4 regions of the Streptomyces sp. NPDC049627 genome follow, and region 1 is predicted to be linked to each of the others. Evidence: riboswitches for the same ligand, from Rfam matches in the RefSeq annotation. Region 1 holds a riboswitch; each other region holds the start of a gene.
The links. Region 1 has a riboswitch for cyclic di-AMP ahead of ACIBU0_RS21295 (NlpC/P60 family protein). Riboswitches for the same ligand answer to the same signal wherever they lie in the genome.

Region 1 (4,453 bases):
GATCTCCCGTAGCTGCTGGCGGACAGCGGCGACGGACGCCGCCTGCCGGTTGCCGGCGCGTTCGGCGAACTCCGCCCCGTCGAGGTAGCGGTCGGGGTCGTCCGAGAGCGCGAGCTGAAGGGCCGGGTCGAGACCGCCGTCGCGGTACTGTGCCGCCGCCATCGAACCCAGCGCGTCCCGCGCCGAGTTGAGCTTCTCCGTCCTGCGTGCCACCTCGTCCTGCAGGGTCCGGATCCGCCGCTCGGCCGCGTCCGCCTGCTCCTTCGCGCCGTTGTACTTCTCGGTGGCGGCCTCCGCCTCCTGGTACAGCTTGTCGACCTTCGCTTTGACCTGCGCCGGTGTCGGCTGCGGCTCGGCATGCCCCGTCCCGTCGAATCCGGTTGCGCTCGCCGCGCCCGCCAGGGCGATCGTCCATGCCGTGCGGGCCGTACGGCCGCCGACCGAGCGCTGACGGGGCTTTCGATGCGCTGCCACGTGGACTGCACGTCCTTTCCTACGACCGCCCGGTCCCGTCACGCCTGCCGGAGCGGGGGGCGTATCACCGCCCCGGGAGAACGGCGGGCGCATGAGCGCCTGGGGGGAGCGGACGTACGACCGCCCCGGGGCGGGCTACGCGTCCGGCGGCGGCCCACACAGGGGGAGCGGGCCGCCGCCGGACTTTCCTCGGCGGTGGTGTCCGACTGCCGCCCCTGGCCCGGGCGGCGGTGGGGAGCCGGTCACCTGGTGGAGGACGCTAAACCTCCCTGTGTCGGGTCGGTGACGCGTTGTGCGGAAGTGCCGGGAGCGGACCGGGGGATGACCGTAAGTGAGCGTGATCCCCGAGCGGGGGCGTCGGGTCGACGCGGGGTGATGACCGATGTGGCGGTTTCGGGGGCCACGGGGAACGGGGGGTGCTATGGGGCGCATATATGCAGCCGATTAGGCTCCGGCTTCATGGACGTACTCATCCATCTCTTCGTCGGCCTGCACATCATCGGTATCGCCGCGCTGCTCGGTGGTTTCTTCACGCAGATGAAGGCGATGGGTCAGGGCACCGCCCGGTTCGTCCCCGCGATGTTGCACGGCGCCGTGACCATGCTGGTCACCGGGGTGATCCTCGTCGGGCTCAACCAGGCGGACGACCAGTCCGTCAACAACATCAAGATCGGTGTGAAGCTGGCGCTGCTGATCGTGATCCTCGGGCTCGTCTATGTGAAGCGGGACGAGGAGAAGGTGGAGAAGGGGCTGTTCGGGCTCGTGGGGCTGCTGACCGCGGCGAACGTCTTCATCGCTGTTCTTTGGACGTGACTTCGGTCTCGGGGGCGGTTCCGGGCCTGGTTCTGGGGTCGGAACCGGATCCGCATGCGCGGGCGTGCGGGCCCCCAGCAGGCCCGCACCGACGCCGGGTGAAAGTCGTACGCCGCCCCCAGCTGCGCGCGTGCGTCAGGCCGGACGGACCACGCTGTGGATCGACGACTCTCCGTCGTAGTAGATCGATTCCTCGCGGACGTACGCGCCGGGCTTAGGGGCGTGGATCATCATGCCGTTGCCTATGTAGAGGCCCACGTGGCTGATGTCGTCGTAGAAGAAGACCAGGTCGCCGGGCTGGGCGTTGGCGAGGGAGACCGTCGTGCCGGCGTTGACCTGGTCCCAGGTGGTGCGCGGGAGATCCACGCCGGCGGCCTTCCAGGCGGCCTGGGTGAGGCCGGAGCAGTCGTAGGAGTCGGGGCCGGTGGCGCCCCAGACGTACGGCTTGCCCATCTGGGCGCGGGCGAAGGCCAGCGCCTTCTCGGCTTTGGTGGCGTACGAGGAGTCCGTCGCGGATGAGTCCGAGGTGCTCGAGTCGGACGGCTGCTCGGTGCTCGCCTGCTGCTGTGCGGCCTCCTGGCGCTGGCGCTCCGCCTCCTGCTGGCGGGCCAGCTCCGCGGCCTTGCGTGCGGCTTCCTCCTGCTTGCGCTTCTCGATCGCGGCGAGGCGTGCCTTTTCCTCCGCCGTCAGCTTCGAGAGGAGTTCCCGGGCGTCGGAGAGCTTCTGCTGGACCGCGGACTTGGCCTGCTGCAGGTCGTTCTGCGACTCGGTGAGCGTCTCGAGGCTCTTGGTGGCCTCCTGACGCTTCTTCATCGTCGCGGACTGCTGCGTGAAGTAATCGTCGACCGCGTCCTTCTGACGGCCGGTCATGCGGTCCATCAGCTGGGTCTGGTCGAAGTAGTCCTGCGGGCTGTCCGCCAGGAGGAAGGTCGCGGTGTCGGGGGCGGCGGCTCCCGTGCGGTACTGGGCTGCGGCGTTGCGGCCGAGCTCCTCGCGCGCGTCGTTGAGCTCCTGGGTGCGCTTGGCGACGTCGTCCAGGAGGGTGTCGACGCGCTGGCGCTGCGTCGCGGTCTTCTCCTTGGCCGCGTTGTACTTCTCGGTCGCCGACTCCGCCTGGCGGTAGAGGTCGTCGACCTTCTTCTCGACCTCTTCGAGGCTCGGCTTGTCGTCCGCCGAGGGGCTCGCGTTGGCCGTCTGGGACAGCAGGGCCACGGAGGTGAGGGCCGCCGTGGCGAGGGCGGGGGTCCGTATGCCTGCTACGCGTGTCCCTGCGGGACGCGACTTGCGGTGCGACGCCAAGGGAGGCGACTCCTTCCGTGCTCCGCCTACCGAGTTAGCTGTCGGGTTCGGGCGGGTGGTTCGGAAGGGTTGCCCTACGGCCGGTCCCGGGAGGGAAGTCCGGCCGATTCACCCCAGGTTCGGTGGGTCCCCGGCTCCGGTCGCAGTGGCGTACCGGACTCGGCGGAGGCCGTGCGGCCCGGCGACGTTCGCCGGTGGGGGTCGTACGGCCTGCCCGGCACGGTAGCCAACTCGTGTGGCCCCTGTGAAGGTTGATGTTCGATATGCCCGATACATTTTCGTGACCTTCAGTCAGAGGGTTGCGGATCACAGTGGGTGACGGCGTGTTTGTGCAGGTCTGTGATCCATGGGGTGTTGGTGATGCCTGCTCGCTTTTAATCCCATTGCACCCCCTTTGGATATTGATGACGGGTCGTGATCGGAGGATTCCGGAGCGCAAGATTCCGTCGGGCGGGCGGGTTTCGGAAGATCATCGGGCTCGGAAACGGGCGATGTTCTCAGGGCGGCCGCGGGCTGTCAGTGGGGCGCCCTAGACTCGGAGAGCGATGAGCAGCCTCTTTGACGACAGCTTCCTGGCGGACCTCCAGGCCCCACGGGCCCACGAGGAGGAACCTCCGCCGCCGCCCGAGGACGATCACGCTCCGGAACCGGTTCCGGACGATCTGTTCGGCGGGAAGTTCGACGTGCCTCCGGACCGGGACGCCTATTACCGCGACGGCGCCCCGCGCCCGGTCATCGACGCGGCCGCGCTCCTGGAGGGGCTGAACGACAACCAGCGCGCCGCCGTCGTCCACTCCGGCAGCCCGCTGCTCATCGTGGCCGGTGCGGGGTCCGGTAAGACGCGGGTGCTCACCCACCGCATCGCCCATCTGCTGGCCGAGCGGAATGTGCACCCCGGGCAGATCCTCGCGATCACCTTCACCAACAAGGCCGCGGGCGAGATGAAGGAGCGCGTCGAGCAGCTCGTCGGGCCGCGCGCGAACGCGATGTGGGTGATGACCTTCCACAGCGCGTGCGTGCGCATCCTGCGCAGAGAGAGCAAGAAGCTCGGGTTCACGTCGTCGTTCTCGATCTACGACGCCGCCGACAGCAAGCGGCTGATGGCGCTGGTGTGCCGGGATCTGGATCTTGATCCGAAGCGGTTCCCGCCCAAGTCCTTCAGCGCCAAGATCAGCAACCTGAAGAACGAGCTGATCGACGAGGAGGACTTCGCGGCACAGGCGAGCGACGGCTTCGAGAAGACCCTCGCCCAGGCCTACGCCCTGTACCAGTCGCGGCTGCGCGAGGCGAACGCCCTCGACTTCGACGACCTGATCATGACGACGGTCAATCTGTTGCGCGCGTTCCCGGACGTCGCCGAGCACTACCGCCGCCGCTTCCGGCACGTCCTGGTCGACGAGTACCAGGACACCAACCACGCCCAGTACGCGCTCGTGCGCGAGCTCGTCGGCACCAGCGAGCACCCCGTGGACGTGCCGCCGAGCGAATACGACATCCCGCCCGCCGAGCTGTGCGTCGTGGGTGACGCCGACCAGTCGATCTACGCCTTCCGGGGCGCCACCATCCGCAACATCCTCCAGTTCGAGGAGGACTACCCGGACGCGACGACGATTCTGCTGGAGCAGAACTACCGCTCGACGCAGACGATCCTGTCCGCCGCCAACGCGGTCATCGAGCGCAACGAGTCCCGCCGGCCCAAGAACCTGTGGACCAACGCGGGCGCGGGCGCGCGGATCACCGGCTATGTCGCGGACACCGAGCACGACGAGGCCCAGTTCGTCGCCGACGAGATAGACCGCCTCACGGACGCGGGCGAGGCGAAGGCCGGGGACGTCGCCGTCTTCTACCGGACGAACGCCCAGTCCCG
Region 2 (4,453 bases), on a different contig from region 1:
TGAGGAGATCGTCCTCGCCTCCGACGCCGAGGGTGCGGACGCCGCACTCGACCGTCTGGCGAAGCTGGTCTCCGAGGGTCTCGAGGAGCTGCCCGAGACGGTCTGAACGGACCGGTCGGATCTCCGCGGTTAGCGGTGAAGCCGCGTCTGCCTTTCCGGCGGACGCGGCTTCGCTGTTTTCGAGCAGCAGTCACATGAATTCACCGCAGACCCGAAAAAGGGCAGCGGAAATTCCCCGCCGCCGAATATCACCTCTTTGTATACGGCGCCCGTGTTAATGTCGCAGGCTCTGCATGTTTACGGGATGTTGCGAATTCCTCACACGCTCCGCGCGGTCACCGCCCGAGCCGAACCGCAGCCGGTGGGCGGAGATCGCGCGCTCGGTGTGCAGCGCCGTGATCGCCCGGGCGCGCTCGCCGTCGCCGCGCGCCACCGCGTCCACGATCGCGCCGTGCTCGGTCCAGTACTCCACGGGATCGGCCGGCGACTCCACGGCGTACATCCAGGCGATCTTGTGCCGCAGCTGGGTCAGCATCGAGGTCAGGGCGGGGCTGCCGGAGGCCTGGGCCAGCGTCTCGTGGAACCAGCCGCCCAGGGAGCGCAGGTCGTCGCTGTTCCCCCTCCTGGCCCGCTCCTGGCCCAGCCGTACGAGGCCGCGCAGCACCTTCAGATGGGCCTCGGTGCGCCGCTGGGCGGCCCGCGAGGCGCCGAGCGGCTCCAGGAGGCCGCGCATCTCCAGCAGGTCGGAGGCCTCCTGCTCGGTCGGTTCGGCGACGCACGCGCCCGCGTGCCGCCGGGTCACCACGAAGCCCTCCGCCTCCAGGGTGCGCAGGGCCTCCCGCACGGGGACGCGGGAGACGCCGTAGCGGCGTGCGAGGAGTTCCTCGGTGAGCCGGCTGCCGCGCTCGTAGACACCGGCGACGATGTCGTCCCGGATCGCCGTGCATACCGAGTGCGCCGGAATACGCATGACCGACCTCCGCTTTAATCCCCGTGAAACGTCGACGAATGACGTGTGATGAGTGACTCTATGGCAACCGGCCGGAATTTCCGACGGCGGGTCGGAATCCATGGATATTTTTTGGACAGCGGATCGTCTCAGAAACGCCGAAAGCCCCGGCTCGGGGAGGCGGGGCTTCGGGGTTGCGGGGCTTCGTGAGGCGGGGCCCCGGTGAGACGCGGGGTGAGGGTGTCAGACGTTCACGCCGTGCGAGCGGAGATAGGCGACGGGGTCGATGTCGGAGCCGTACTCCGGCGTCGTGCGGGCCTCGAAGTGCAGGTGCGGGCCGGTGACGTTGCCGGTGGCGCCGGACAGGCCGATCTGCTGGCCGGGCGTGACGGTCTGCCCGACCGAGACGCCTATGGACGACAGGTGGCCGTACTGGGTGTACGTGCCGTCGTGCATCTTGATCACGACGTTGTTGCCGTACGCCCCGCCCCAGCCGGCCTCGACGACGGTGCCGGCGCCGACCGCGTGGACGGAGGTGCCGCTGGCGGCGTGGAAGTCGACGCCGGTGTGGCTGCCGGAGGACCAGACGGCGCCGCCGGTCTTGTAGCCGGTGGAGATGTACGAGCCGGCGATCGGGGCGACGTAGGACAGCAGGCGCTTGCGCTCGGCCTCGCGGGCGGCGCGCTCCTTGGCCTCGCGCTCCTTCTTGGCCTTCTCGGCCGCCTTCTTGCGCGCGGCCTCCTGGGCGGCCTTCTTGAGGGCCGCGGCCTCCTTGGCCGCCTGCTCCTGTGCGGCGGCCTGGGCGTCGATCTGGTCGGCGATGGAGTTGTCGACGGTGATGACCGGGATGAGGCCGGTCTGCTCCGCGGCCGGTTCCGCGGCGAGCGCCGGGGCGGCCAGGGTGCCTATGACTCCGGTGGCCGTGAGAGCGGCGACGCCGGCCGCGCGGGCCGTGGTGCGCTCGAACCGGCCGGGCCGGCGGTGCTTCCCGGTGGGACGCTTCTTCTCGGTGAGCTTCCCGGTGGCGCAGGTGAACGCCATGAAGTGGCTGGTCCTTTCCTTCCCTCTCGCCTACCGGGTTAGCTGACGGGTTCGGAGCAGGAAGGTCTCCTACGGACCCCCTCGCGGCTCGCGCGGGCGTCCGATTCACCCCAGGGACTACGGGTGGGTCCCCGGCTCCCCTGGCTCGCGCCGTACGGGGACTCGGCGATGGCTGTCCGGTGCCGCGGGCGCGGCGCACTGCCTGACGGACAGCCCGGAAGACGCTAAGCGGGGCATCTTTCAATCCCCAAACGGATCAGGGCTTTTGTAGCGCATCCCACAGGCAATACAGGCAACCTCTCCCTCAATTCGGGCATAAAGGGGCCCTGGTGACTCTTCCGTCACCAGGGCCCCTGCGTGCGCGTGCCGCTGCGCGGCGCTCGCTTCCTCTACTCGGCTGCCACGACGGTGACTTCGCCGATGCCGAGCGCCTCGACGGGCTCCCGGATCTCGGCCGCGTCACCGACGAGGATCGTCACCAGACGGTCCACCGGGAAGGCGCTCACGGCCGCGGCGGTGGCCTCGACGGTGCCGGTCGCGGCGAGCTGCTGGTACAGCGTCGCCTGGTAGTCGTCGGGCAGGTGCTGCTCGACCTGGTCGGCCAGCGTGTTCGCCACGGAGGCGGCGGTCTCGTACTTCAGCGGTGCCACCCCGACGAGGTTCTGCACGGCGAAGTCCCGCTCGGCGTCGGTGAGCCCGTCGGCGGCGACGCCGCGCAGCACCGTCCACAGGTCCTGCAGTGCGGGACCGGTGTTCGGGGTGTCGACGGAGCCGCTGATGGCGAGCATGGCGGCGCCCGTGCCGTCCGGGGCCGAGCGCAGGACCTGTCCGAATGCGCGCACCCCGTAGGTGTAGCCCTTCTCCTCACGCAGGACCTTGTCCAGACGGGAGGTGAGGGTGCCGCCGAGGCAGTACGTGCCGAGCACCTGCGCGGGCCAGACGCGGTCGTGCCGGTCGGGGCCGACGCGGCCGATCAGCAGCTGCGTCTGGACGGCGCCGGGACGGTCCACGATGACGACGCGGCCGGTGTCGTCGGCGGTCACCGGCGGCACGGGCCGCGGCTCGGCCGCGGAGCCGGTCCAGGCGCCGAGGGTGTCGCCGAGCAGGGCGTCGAGGTCCACGCCGGTGAGGTCGCCGACGACCACGACGGTGGAGGTGGCGGGGCGGACGTGCCGCTCGTAGAAGGCGCGTACGCCCGCGGAGTCGATGTTGCCGACGGTGTCCTCGGTGCCCTGGCGCGGCCGGGACATGCGCGAGGTCGCCGGGAACAGCTCCTTGGAGAGCTCCTTGGCGGCGCGGCGCGAGGGGTTGGCCAGCTCGTGCGGGATCTCGTCGAGCCGGTTGCGCACCAGGCGCTCGACCTCGGCGTCCTCGAACGCGGGCGCCCTGAGGGCGTCGGCGAGCAGGCCGAGTGCCTTGGGCAGGCGGGAGACGGGCACTTCGAGGCTGACGCGGACGCCGGGGTGGTCGGCGTAGGCGTCGAGGGTGGCGCCGCAGCGCTCCAGCTCGGCGGCGAACTCCTCGGCGGTGTGCTTGTCGGTGCCCTCGGACAGGGCGCGCGCCATGATCGTGGCGATGCCGTCGAGGCCCTTCGGCTCGGCGTCCAGGGGCGTGTCCAGGAGCACCTCGACGGCGATGACCTGCTGGCCGGGGCGGTGGCAGCGCAGGACCGTCAGGCCGTTGTCCAGCTTGCCGCGCTCGGGCGCCGGGAACGCCCAGGGCCGGGCCTCGCCGGCCTGGGGCTGCGGGTGGAACTCCATGCTGGCGAGCTCGGTCACTGCGCCGACTCCTCGTTCTCGTCGGTGGTCCCGGCGGGCGTGGCCCCGTCGGCGGCTTGAAGGTCCTCGGCCTCGCCGGCGACCGGCTCGTACACGAGCACCGCGCGGTTGTCGGGGCGCAGGCGGGCCTCGGCGACGGCCTTGACCTCCTCGGCGGTGACCTCGAGGACGCGCTGGACGGCCGTGAACGCGAGCTGCGGGTCGCCGAACAGGACGGCGTACCGGCACAGTTCGTCGGCGCGGCCCGCGACCGTGCCGAGCCGGTCCAGCCACTCGCGCTCCAGCTGGGCCTGGGCGCGCTCCATCTCCTCGGCGGTCGGGCCCTCCGCGGCGAAGCGGGCGAGCTCCTCGTCGACGGCGGCCTCGATGACGGGGACCTCGACATCGCCGGAGGTCTTCACGTCCAGCCAGCCCAGGGACGGCGCCCCGGCCAGGCGCAGCAGGCCGAAGCCGGCCGCCACGGCCGTACGGTCACGGCGGACCAGCCGGTTGTAGAGCCGGGAGGACTCGCCGCCGCCGAGGACGGTCAGCGCCAGGTCGGCGGCGTCGCACTCGCGCGTGCCGTCCGTCGGGAGCCGGTAGGCGGCCATCATCGCGCGCGCCGGGACGTTCTCCTCGACGACCTCGCGCAGCTGCTCGCCGATGATGTCGGGCAGCGAGCCGTCGCGCGGCTCGGGCTTGCCGT
Region 3 (4,453 bases), 200 kb from region 1:
CAGCCAACGCCTCCGCATGCCGCGCGTCATCGCTCAGATCCGAGTCCAGCAGCTCGCACAGCGCGGCATCCTCCGCCAGCCCCAACCGCTCGGCCCGCTCCCGCAACCGCAGCACCGGCAGCGTAGGAATGCCCTCCCGGAGATCCGTCCCCGGCGTCTTCCCGGACTCATGGGAGTCACTCGCGATGTCCAGCACGTCATCCGCCAGCTGGAAGGCCACCCCGAGCCGCTCCCCGTACTGGGTCAGCACATCGACCACCGTCTCGTCGGCGCCCGACATCATCGCCCCGAACCGGCACGACACCGCCACCAGCGACCCGGTCTTCCCGCTCAGCACGTCCAGGTAGTGCTCCACGGGATCCCGCCCGTCCTGCGGTCCCGCCGTCTCCAGGATCTGCCCGGTGACCAGCCGCTCGAACGCCTCGGCCTGCACCCGCACCGCCTCCGGCCCGAGGTCGGCGAGGATGTGCGAGGCCCGCGCGAAGAGGAAATCCCCGGTCAGGACGGCGACCGAGTTACCCCAGCGGGCGTTGGCGCTCTCGACACCGCGCCGCACCGCAGCCTCGTCCATCACGTCGTCGTGGTACAGCGTCGCCAGATGGGTCAGCTCCACCACCACCGCCGACGGCACGACCCCCGGCGCATACGGGTCCCCGAACTGGGCCGCGAGCATCACGAGCAACGGCCGGAACCGCTTTCCGCCCGCTCGCACCAGGTGCTGGGCGGCCTCGGTGATGAAGGGGACCTCACTCTTGGTGGCTTCGAGCAATCCCTCCTCGACAGCCGCCAATCCGGCCTGGACATCGGCTTCCAGAGCCTGGTCCCGCACGCTCAGCCCGAACGGCCCGACGACGGTCACGAGGGGTCTCCTGTCTGCTGGTGTCTACTGGCGGTTACACGGTTTGTCGATAGGTCGCTGCCATCACTCAAGTCAGCGTATCCGGTCACGTTTCGATCACCGATGCCGCCCACCCGTCCACCACGGGCGGTATCGGATCACGACCGGTATGTTTTTGATCACCTGATAAGGCCGGACATCCATCGACTTATAGGGAAGTACCCGCCTGTATCCCGACTCGACGTCATCATCGAGCCAGGCAGCGACCCTCCGCCCCGCGACATCCGCACCTCCCCCGACCGGCCCAGAGGCACGCTCGCCCGCACCCTCCAGCCACATCTCGCGGACACACCCGTTCGGGCGACATGGGCATGCCACCAGGAGCCGCGACGGCCAGCCGTAGTCCCCTTCCGATGCGGCCTCGCCACCTCACCAGACCGCACCCCTCACACTCGAGCCACTCACCGCGATCACCACGATCACTGCGATCACCGCGATGACCGCGATGACCGCGGCCGGTAGCCGGCGCCACGGACGATCACCATGACAACGACGCGCACTCCGCGAGAGGTTCCATCCTTCGCGGCCGACATGCGCCATCGACGCACTTCGCCTTCGAAGTGAGCGAGAACGCGGGGGCGTTGGGCACTCCCGGGCGGGGTGACCCGCAAGCGACACAAAGAGGAGCCTTTCCGCCCCACACGGGAGAAACGGACTCTACGGACAGCCATTTAACGGCGAGTTGGACTCATTGCCCGATTTGCCACTCTTGTGGATGCAAGTGAGTTGAGTCACGCGACCACCCCCACGCCTCCCACGTGGCACATCCCGTCTCCCCTTACCTCAAACGCAAGTTGAGTCTTGGCAACCGCAAAGGATCAAGCACCCCATACCCACCAGACCATGGTCAACCGGCACGACAGGCGACGTTGGCACTTGTTCCGGGCATGTGCTCTCGCATACGTTCCCGCTCAGCCGGGCGGACGCCGAATCCTGCCGCCGCCCGAGTCATCCACCGACGCACTCACACACGCACGGCAGGAGCGGGGGACCCAGGTAAGTCGCCGAACCGGCCGCCTTGATGGCGCACCGGCGCGGCTCGGGGTGAAGTCGCGCTGCCGCAGGGCGGCGCGGCCGGGCATCTCCCGCCCGAACCCGACAGCTCACCTCGCAGGCGTCGGAGAGGAACAGCGCCATGGCCCGAGGCAAGCACCGCCGCCCCCGCACCAACCCGCTCACCCGACACGTCGTCGCCGCCGGAACCGGCACCGCCGCTCTCGCCCTCCCGCTCCTGAGCGCGACCACCGCGGGCGCCGCAGAGCCCGCCCAGGCCCCCGCCGTGGCGAAGACCGGCTCCATCACGTACACCACGAAGAAGGGCGACTCGCTCTACGGGATCGCGGACCGCTACGACGCACAGGGCGGCTGGCGACAGCTCTACAAGGACAACCGCAAGGCCGTCGGCGACAACCCCCGGTTGATCCACCCGGGCCTCGACCTGAAGGTCCGGGCGACGAAGAAGGCGAGCACGACGGCCGGCAAGGCTTCCGCGCCCGTCAAGAAGTCGTCCGTGGCCCACGCCACCCAGTCCTCCGTGAAGACGTACCCGAACAACCTGGACGGCTGGATCCGTAACGCACTGGACATCATGTCCCAGAACGGAATTCCCGGGTCTTACGACGGTATTTACCGCAATGTCATGCGCGAGTCGTCCGGCAACCCCACCGCCATGAACGGCTGGGACTCCAACGCCGCCGCGGGCACTCCGTCCAAGGGCCTCCTGCAGGTCATCGACCCGACGTTCGCCGCCTACCACGTACCGGGCACGGTGTACGACCCGTTCGACCCGGTCGCGAACATCGTGGCCGCTTGCAACTACGCGGCCGCGCGGTACGGCTCGATCGACAACGTGAACGGCCCCTACTAGGCCGACATCGGGCCAACAGCCCAAGTACCCGAAGAACCAGCCTTTCCGTCCAAAAGGCCCTTAGTGGCCGAAATCGGCCATACTGCCCATGAACAGTCTCTCGAGGACGACGGCGATGCCGTCGTCCTCGTTCGACAGGGTGATCTCGTCGGCGACCGCCTTGAGTTCGGGATGGGCGTTGGCCATGGCGACCCCGCGGGCGGCCCAGTCGAACATGGGGATGTCGTTGGGCATGTCACCGAAGGCGATGGTCTCCTGCGGGCCGAGACCGAGATGTTCGGCGGCGAGCGCGAGACCGGTCGCCTTGGTGATGCCGCATGGCTGGAGTTCGACGGTCCCGGGCCCCGACATGGTGACGGTGGCGAGGGAGCCGACCACCGAACGCGCCGTCGCCGCCAACTCGTCGTCCGACAGGCTGGGATGACGCAGCAGTACCTTGCTGATCGGCTCGCACCACAGGTCGTCGCGGTGCCGGACACGTACGGCGGGCAGGGTGGGGTGGGGCATCAGGTACCCGGGCTCGATGAGCGTGAGCCCGTCGACACCGTCCTGGTCGACGGCCGCGTACACCTGCCCGACCTCTGCCTCGATCTTGCCGAGCGCGGTCTCCGCCAACTCCCGGTCCAGGGTGACGGACCACAGCAGACCGTCCGCGCCGGCGTCGTACAACTGCGCGCCCTGTCCGCACACCGCGAGCCCCCCGCTGCCCAGTTCGTCGAGGAGCGGCCGCACTCTGGGTGCCGGCCGCCCCGTCACGACGAGGTGCTGGGCACCGGCCGCCGCCACCAGCGCGAGTGCGTCGATGGACCGGTCCGAGAGCGTGTCGTCGCCTCGGAGCAGCGTCCCGTCCAGGTCAGTGGCGATGAGTGAATATGCGATAGGTGCGGCCATGATCAGAGAATACGGACAGGACGCCCCATCGACTCGACGCGAACCGGACGGCTGCTGCGTTCACATGTGTTGACACCTGTTCCGGTTGCCGTGCTGGTTCCGCTTCTGCTTCCAGTCCTGTCCGCCTTTGTGCTTTCGGGCGACAACTGGCCTCCACTTGTTGCGATTTCACCCCCACGTGGTGCCTGCGGGCTCCTTGATGGTGGTGTTGATTCGGTTGAACATGTTGATGACGGCGATGGTGAGGATCAGCGCCGACAGCTCCTTCTCGTCGAAGTGGTCGGCCACTTCGTCCCAGAGCGCGTCCGGCACCGACTCGTGCGAACGGTCCGCGAGCCTCGTCATCGCCTCGGTCAGCTGCAGCGCGGCCCGCTCGGCGTCGGTGAACCAGGGCGCCTCACGCCAGGCGGAGACGGCGTCGATCCGCTCCTCGCTCACCCCTGCTTTGCGCAGGTTGCCCGCATGGCCGTGCACACAGGCACCGCACCCGTTGATCTGGCTGGCACGCAGCCCGACGATCTCGGCGAGCTCCTGATCCAGGCCGCCCTCACCGATGGCCTGCAGGAGGGTACCGATCCCCTTCCCCGCGCCGGAGAGGATGTACGCCGGGTTGGTCATCCGTGCCTGCATGGTTCGTGCCTGCATGGTTCGTGCCTCCTGTGTCCGTTGTCCGCGCTTCCGTCTTCACTGCACTGACGGAACCAAGGAAGCAGTTGTGACCGGCACACCGAAGATCTTTTTCGGAGGCCGTAACGTGTGGCCCGACCACATGGACACGGAGCGGATGAGAGTGAGGC
Region 4 (4,453 bases), on a different contig from region 1:
GATCTTCTGCATCGGCTGGAGCCGTATGGGGATGAGCCGCGGGTGGTGGAGTTGCGGGAGCGCGCTCGGCCGCTGCTGATGGCTCCGGCGTAGCGCTCCGCTTCGGGGGCAGGGTGCCTTCGCGTCCGCCTGGTGCTGTGGATCGGCGGCTGCCGGCAGCCTGTGGCTTGTCGCGCAGTTCCTCGCGCCCCTTCAAGGCGTGGCAGTCCCCCTGGTTTGAACGCGTTGTCAGTGGCGCAGTGCACTATCGAAGCCGGAGGTGGTGCAGGTGGCAGGGCAGGTGCGGTCTGTCGGCTACGACTGTGATGTGCTCGTGATCGGCGGGGGGATCGTCGGGCTGTCCACGGCGTATGCGATCACGCGTGCCACGCCGGGGACGCGGGTGACCGTGCTGGAGAAGGAGCCGGGGCCCGCCCGGCACCAGACGGGGCGCAACAGCGGAGTCATCCACAGCGGGATCTATTACCGGCCGGGGTCGCTGAAGGCACGGTACGCGGTGCGGGGCGCCGCCGAGATGGTCAAGTTCTGCGCGGAGTACGGCGTCGCGCACGCCGTCACCGGCAAGCTGATCGTCGCGACGGAGCGCGATGAGCTGCCACGGCTGCACGCGCTGGTGCAGCGCGGCCGGGAGAACGGGATTCCGGTACGGGAGCTGGGCGCCACGCAGATCGCGGAGTACGAGCCCGAGGTGCGGGGTCTCGCGGCCATACACGTCGGGACGACGGGCGTGTGCGACTTCGTCGGCGTCGCCCGGCAGCTGGCCGAGGCGTCGGGGGCGGAGATCCGGTACGGCGCGGAGGTCGAGCGGATCGACCGGCGGGCGGAGCTGGGGGTCGCCGTACGGACCACGCGCGGGGACGTGGTGCGGGGGCGGGTGCTGGTGAACTGCGCCGGGCTGTACTGCGACGAGGTGGCCCGGTTGACGGGGGACGAGCCAGGCGTGCGGATCGTGCCGTTCCGGGGCGAGTACTACTCGCTGGCGCGGCCCGGGCTGGTGCGGGGGCTGGTGTATCCGGTGCCGGATCCGGCGTTCCCGTTCCTCGGGGTGCATCTCACGCGCGGGATCGACGGGGATGTGCACATCGGACCCAACGCGGTGCCTGCGCTGGCCCGGGAGGGGTACCGGTGGGGTGTCGTACGGCCGCGGGAGGTCGGCACGACCGTGGCCTGGCCCGGGGTGTGGCGGATGGCGGCGCAGCACTGGCGGTACGGGGCCGGGGAGCTGCGGCGGTCGGTGTCCAAGGGGGCCTTCACGGAGGCGGTGCGGAGGTTGTTGCCCGCGGTGACGTCCGATGATCTGGTGCCTGCGGCGGCGGGGGTGCGGGCGCAGGCGGTGTTGCGGGACGGGTCGCTGGTGGACGACTTCCTGATCAGGGAGGGGGCGCGGGCGGTGCATGTGCTGAATGCGCCGAGTCCGGCGGCCACGGCTTCTCTGCCGATCGGGCGGGAGGTGGCTCGGCGGGCGCTGGCGGTGCTGGAGGCGGCTTGAGCGGGGTGCTCCGAGGGTGCCGGGAAACGCCGGACGGGCTGGGATGCCCGGGCCGGCGTCGAGGAGTGGAGTGCCCTGCAGTGCTGGTCAGAGGCCGGCCGGAGAAAGCCGTGTGCTTCTGGTCCTGCGGATGGCGTACTATGGAGTCACCGACGCGGGGTGGAGCAGCTCGGTAGCTCGCTGGGCTCATAACCCAGAGGTCGCAGGTTCAAATCCTGTCCCCGCTACTGAAGGCTCAGGGCCGGAACTGATCAGTTCAGTTCCGGCCCTGAGTGTTTTCCCCTCACCGCGGACCTTGTCACCAACGGTGATCGGGCGACCGCCCTCCGCATAACAACTGACATACCGTCAATACCTGTGCGCTCCCTGAGGCCCGGCCAACTCGCCCGATTTAGGCCGCTCATGACCCCTAAGTCCCGTCGAAAATAGTTAATGATCAAGCGGAACAGCTTGGAATCCGCACCTCGCGTCTATTAACGTTCGATAACGCAGCGCGGTCGTCCCAGCCGTCACAAGAGGCGGCTCCGTGCGCACGCGCCGAATCCCGCAAGGGAGCCGGGGAACCACCACCCTGGGGTGAATCGCGCGGATTCCGCCGTGAAGTCACGGACGGTATACGCGCGTAGGAGACCTTCCTGCTCCGAACCCGTCAGCTAACCCGGTAGGCGAGAAGGAAGGAAAGGAGTACGCCCACGTGGCGTCCAACAGGCCTGCTACGCAAGCCCCGTTCGTGCCGAGCCAGCGCAGCACCGACACCTTCGGCTACGACCGCTACCGCACCGACGAGGGCCCGTACGAGGAGTGGAACCCCACCGCGGAGTCCATTCGTCCGGTACGCGGCAGGCATCGCGTCGCCAAGCAGCGCGGCGGGGGACTCGCGCGCAGCTCCACGGTTCTCGGCGTCGGTGTCATAGCCGCCGTCGGCGCGGGCGGCATGGCCAGCGCGCAGAGCGGCAAGCCGCCGGTCGCCATCTCCATCCCCGACCTGCCCCTGATCTCCGACGACTCCTCCGCCCCCGAGGACACCGCGAGCGCGCTGAGCACCATGGGCGGCGAGGCGACCGAGGAGACCACCCAGGGCACGAGCGACGCCGGTGAGGCGCTGCGGGCCCGGATCATCGCCCAGGTCGAGCAGCAGCAGGACCAGATCGAGAACAAGGCCGCCGCCGAGGCGATCGCCGCCGCCGAGAAGGAGGCCTCCGCCGCGGCCGCCAAGGCGGAGAAGGAGGCGGAGGCCAAGGCCGCCGCCGCGAAGGCCGAGGCCGAGGAGGAGGCCCGCAAGAAGGCCGAGGCCGAGCGTCTCGCCGAGCTGGCCAAGCAGTACACGCTGCCGACCTCCTCGTACACCATCACCTCGACCTTCGGTCAGGCCGGCGCCTACTGGTCCTCCGGCTACCACACCGGCCTCGACTTCGCCGCCCCCACCGGCACGCTGATCAAGGCGATCCACTCCGGCACGGTCACCTTCGCCGGCTGGGACGGCTCGTACGGCTACAAGACGGAGATCACCCTCGACGACGGCACCGAGCTCTGGTTCGCGCACCAGTCGTCGATCAGCGTCAGCGTGGGCCAGAAGGTCAACACGGGCGACGTCATCGGCCGCGTCGGCGCCACCGGCAACGTGACCGGCGCCCACCTCCACCTCGAGGTGCACCCCGACGGGAACGCGAACGGCATCGACCCGATGGCGTGGCTGCAGAGCAAGGGCCTCACGCCCTGAGGTTCTCCCGCTTCTGACACCCCGGCCCTGATCCACCGGCGGTCCTGACGCCTACCCCCCACGTCAGGGCTGCCGGTTTCCGGATCGCCGGGGTCCGCTTGTTTACGGGAAATTTGCGGGCGTGCCGGAAGACCGGCCTCCGTCAAGGGCGTTGATGCCGAGCATGACTTCTCTTCGCAAGCTCGGCTCCTCCGACCTCGAGGTCTCCCCGCTCGCCCTCGGCGGCAACGTCTTCGGCTGGACCGCCGACGAGGCCCAGTCCTTCGCCGTCCTCGACGCCTACACGGCGGCGGGCGGCAACTTCATCGACACGGCCGACTCGTACTCGGCGTGGGCCGAGGGCAACGTGGGCGGCGAGTCCGAGACGATCATCGGCAAGTGGGTGCGGGCACGCGGCAACCGGGACGACGTCCTCATCGCCACGAAGGTCAGCCAGCACCCAGACTTCCAGGGCCTGACCGCGGCCAACATCAAGGCCGCCGCCGACGCCTCCCTGCGCCGCCTCGGCACCGACCGCATCGACCTCTACTACACCCACTTCGACAAGCCTGAAGTCCCGGTCGAGGAGATCATCGGCGCCCTGGACGAGCTGGTGAAGGCGGGCAAGGTACGGCACATCGCCGCCTCCAACATCTCCCCCGAGCGGCTGCGGGCGTCCCTGGACATCTCCGACCGTGAGGGCCTCGCCCGGTACGTGGCCCTGCAGCCCCACTACAACCTGGTCTCCCGCGACACCTACGAGGGCGAACTCCAGGACCTCGCCGAGCGGGAAGGCCTCGCGGCGGTCCCGTACTACGCCCTGGCGTCCGGCTTCCTCACGGGCAAGTACCGCGCCGGTACGACGGTGGGGAGCCCGCGCGCCCAGGGCGCCGGCAGGTACCTGGAGACGGAGCGGGGGCGCAACGTGCTCGCCGCCCTCGACGAGATCGCCCAGACCCACGAGGTGCCGGTGGCCACGGTGGCCCTGGCGTGGCTGGCGTCGCGGCCGACGGTCGCGGCCCCGATCGCCTCGGCCCGGACCGTCGAGCAGCTGCCCGCGCTGCTGGGCGTCGGAGAGCTGACGCTGACGGAGGGGGAGCTGGAGAGGCTGACAGCGGCTTCCGCCTGACGTCCTGCGAGGTCACGTCCGATACGGGTTGTACACGGGATACGGCGCCGTCGGCCCGTACAGGGGCCCCTGTCCGTGCATGGGCCCCTGTCCGTACATGGGCCCGTGCCCGTACATCGGCCCGTGCCCCGGCCCG

Region 2: linked by a shared signal. The riboswitch ahead of ACIBU0_RS14005 (M23 family metallopeptidase) and the one ahead of ACIBU0_RS21295 (NlpC/P60 family protein) in region 1 are both predicted to bind cyclic di-AMP.
Region 3: linked by a shared signal. The riboswitch ahead of ACIBU0_RS20345 (transglycosylase SLT domain-containing protein) and the one ahead of ACIBU0_RS21295 (NlpC/P60 family protein) in region 1 are both predicted to bind cyclic di-AMP.
Region 4: linked by a shared signal. The riboswitch ahead of ACIBU0_RS05025 (M23 family metallopeptidase) and the one ahead of ACIBU0_RS21295 (NlpC/P60 family protein) in region 1 are both predicted to bind cyclic di-AMP.

The regions. Positions count from the first base shown of each region.
Region 1 is NZ_JBITLW010000007.1:354,826-359,278, forward strand. It holds gene ACIBU0_RS21285 (NlpC/P60 family protein) at 1-474, opposite strand, end outside; gene ACIBU0_RS21290 (hypothetical protein) at 934-1,287, shown strand; gene ACIBU0_RS21295 (NlpC/P60 family protein) at 1,423-2,586, opposite strand; cyclic di-AMP (ydaO/yuaA leader) riboswitch at 2,595-2,761, opposite strand; gene pcrA (DNA helicase PcrA) at 3,132-4,453, shown strand, end outside.
Region 2 is NZ_JBITLW010000004.1:497,749-502,201, forward strand. It holds gene ACIBU0_RS13995 (HPr family phosphocarrier protein) at 1-106, shown strand, start outside; gene ACIBU0_RS14000 (GntR family transcriptional regulator) at 275-970, opposite strand; gene ACIBU0_RS14005 (M23 family metallopeptidase) at 1,193-1,990, opposite strand; cyclic di-AMP (ydaO/yuaA leader) riboswitch at 2,003-2,168, opposite strand; gene ACIBU0_RS14010 (M16 family metallopeptidase) at 2,380-3,768, opposite strand; gene ACIBU0_RS14015 (M16 family metallopeptidase) at 3,765-4,453, opposite strand, start outside.
Region 3 is NZ_JBITLW010000007.1:159,694-164,146, reverse strand. It holds gene ACIBU0_RS20350 (polyprenyl synthetase family protein) at 1-859, opposite strand, end outside; cyclic di-AMP (ydaO/yuaA leader) riboswitch at 1,845-2,028, shown strand; gene ACIBU0_RS20345 (transglycosylase SLT domain-containing protein) at 2,034-2,765, shown strand; gene ACIBU0_RS20340 (HAD family hydrolase) at 2,826-3,656, opposite strand; gene ACIBU0_RS20335 (carboxymuconolactone decarboxylase family protein) at 3,825-4,286, opposite strand.
Region 4 is NZ_JBITLW010000002.1:18,428-22,880, forward strand. It holds gene ACIBU0_RS05010 (MFS transporter) at 1-93, shown strand, start outside; gene lhgO (L-2-hydroxyglutarate oxidase) at 281-1,489, shown strand; tRNA gene ACIBU0_RS05020 (tRNA-Met) at 1,643-1,716, shown strand; cyclic di-AMP (ydaO/yuaA leader) riboswitch at 2,015-2,172, shown strand; gene ACIBU0_RS05025 (M23 family metallopeptidase) at 2,184-3,209, shown strand; gene ACIBU0_RS05030 (aldo/keto reductase) at 3,373-4,317, shown strand; gene ACIBU0_RS05035 (PrsW family intramembrane metalloprotease) at 4,330-4,453, opposite strand, start outside.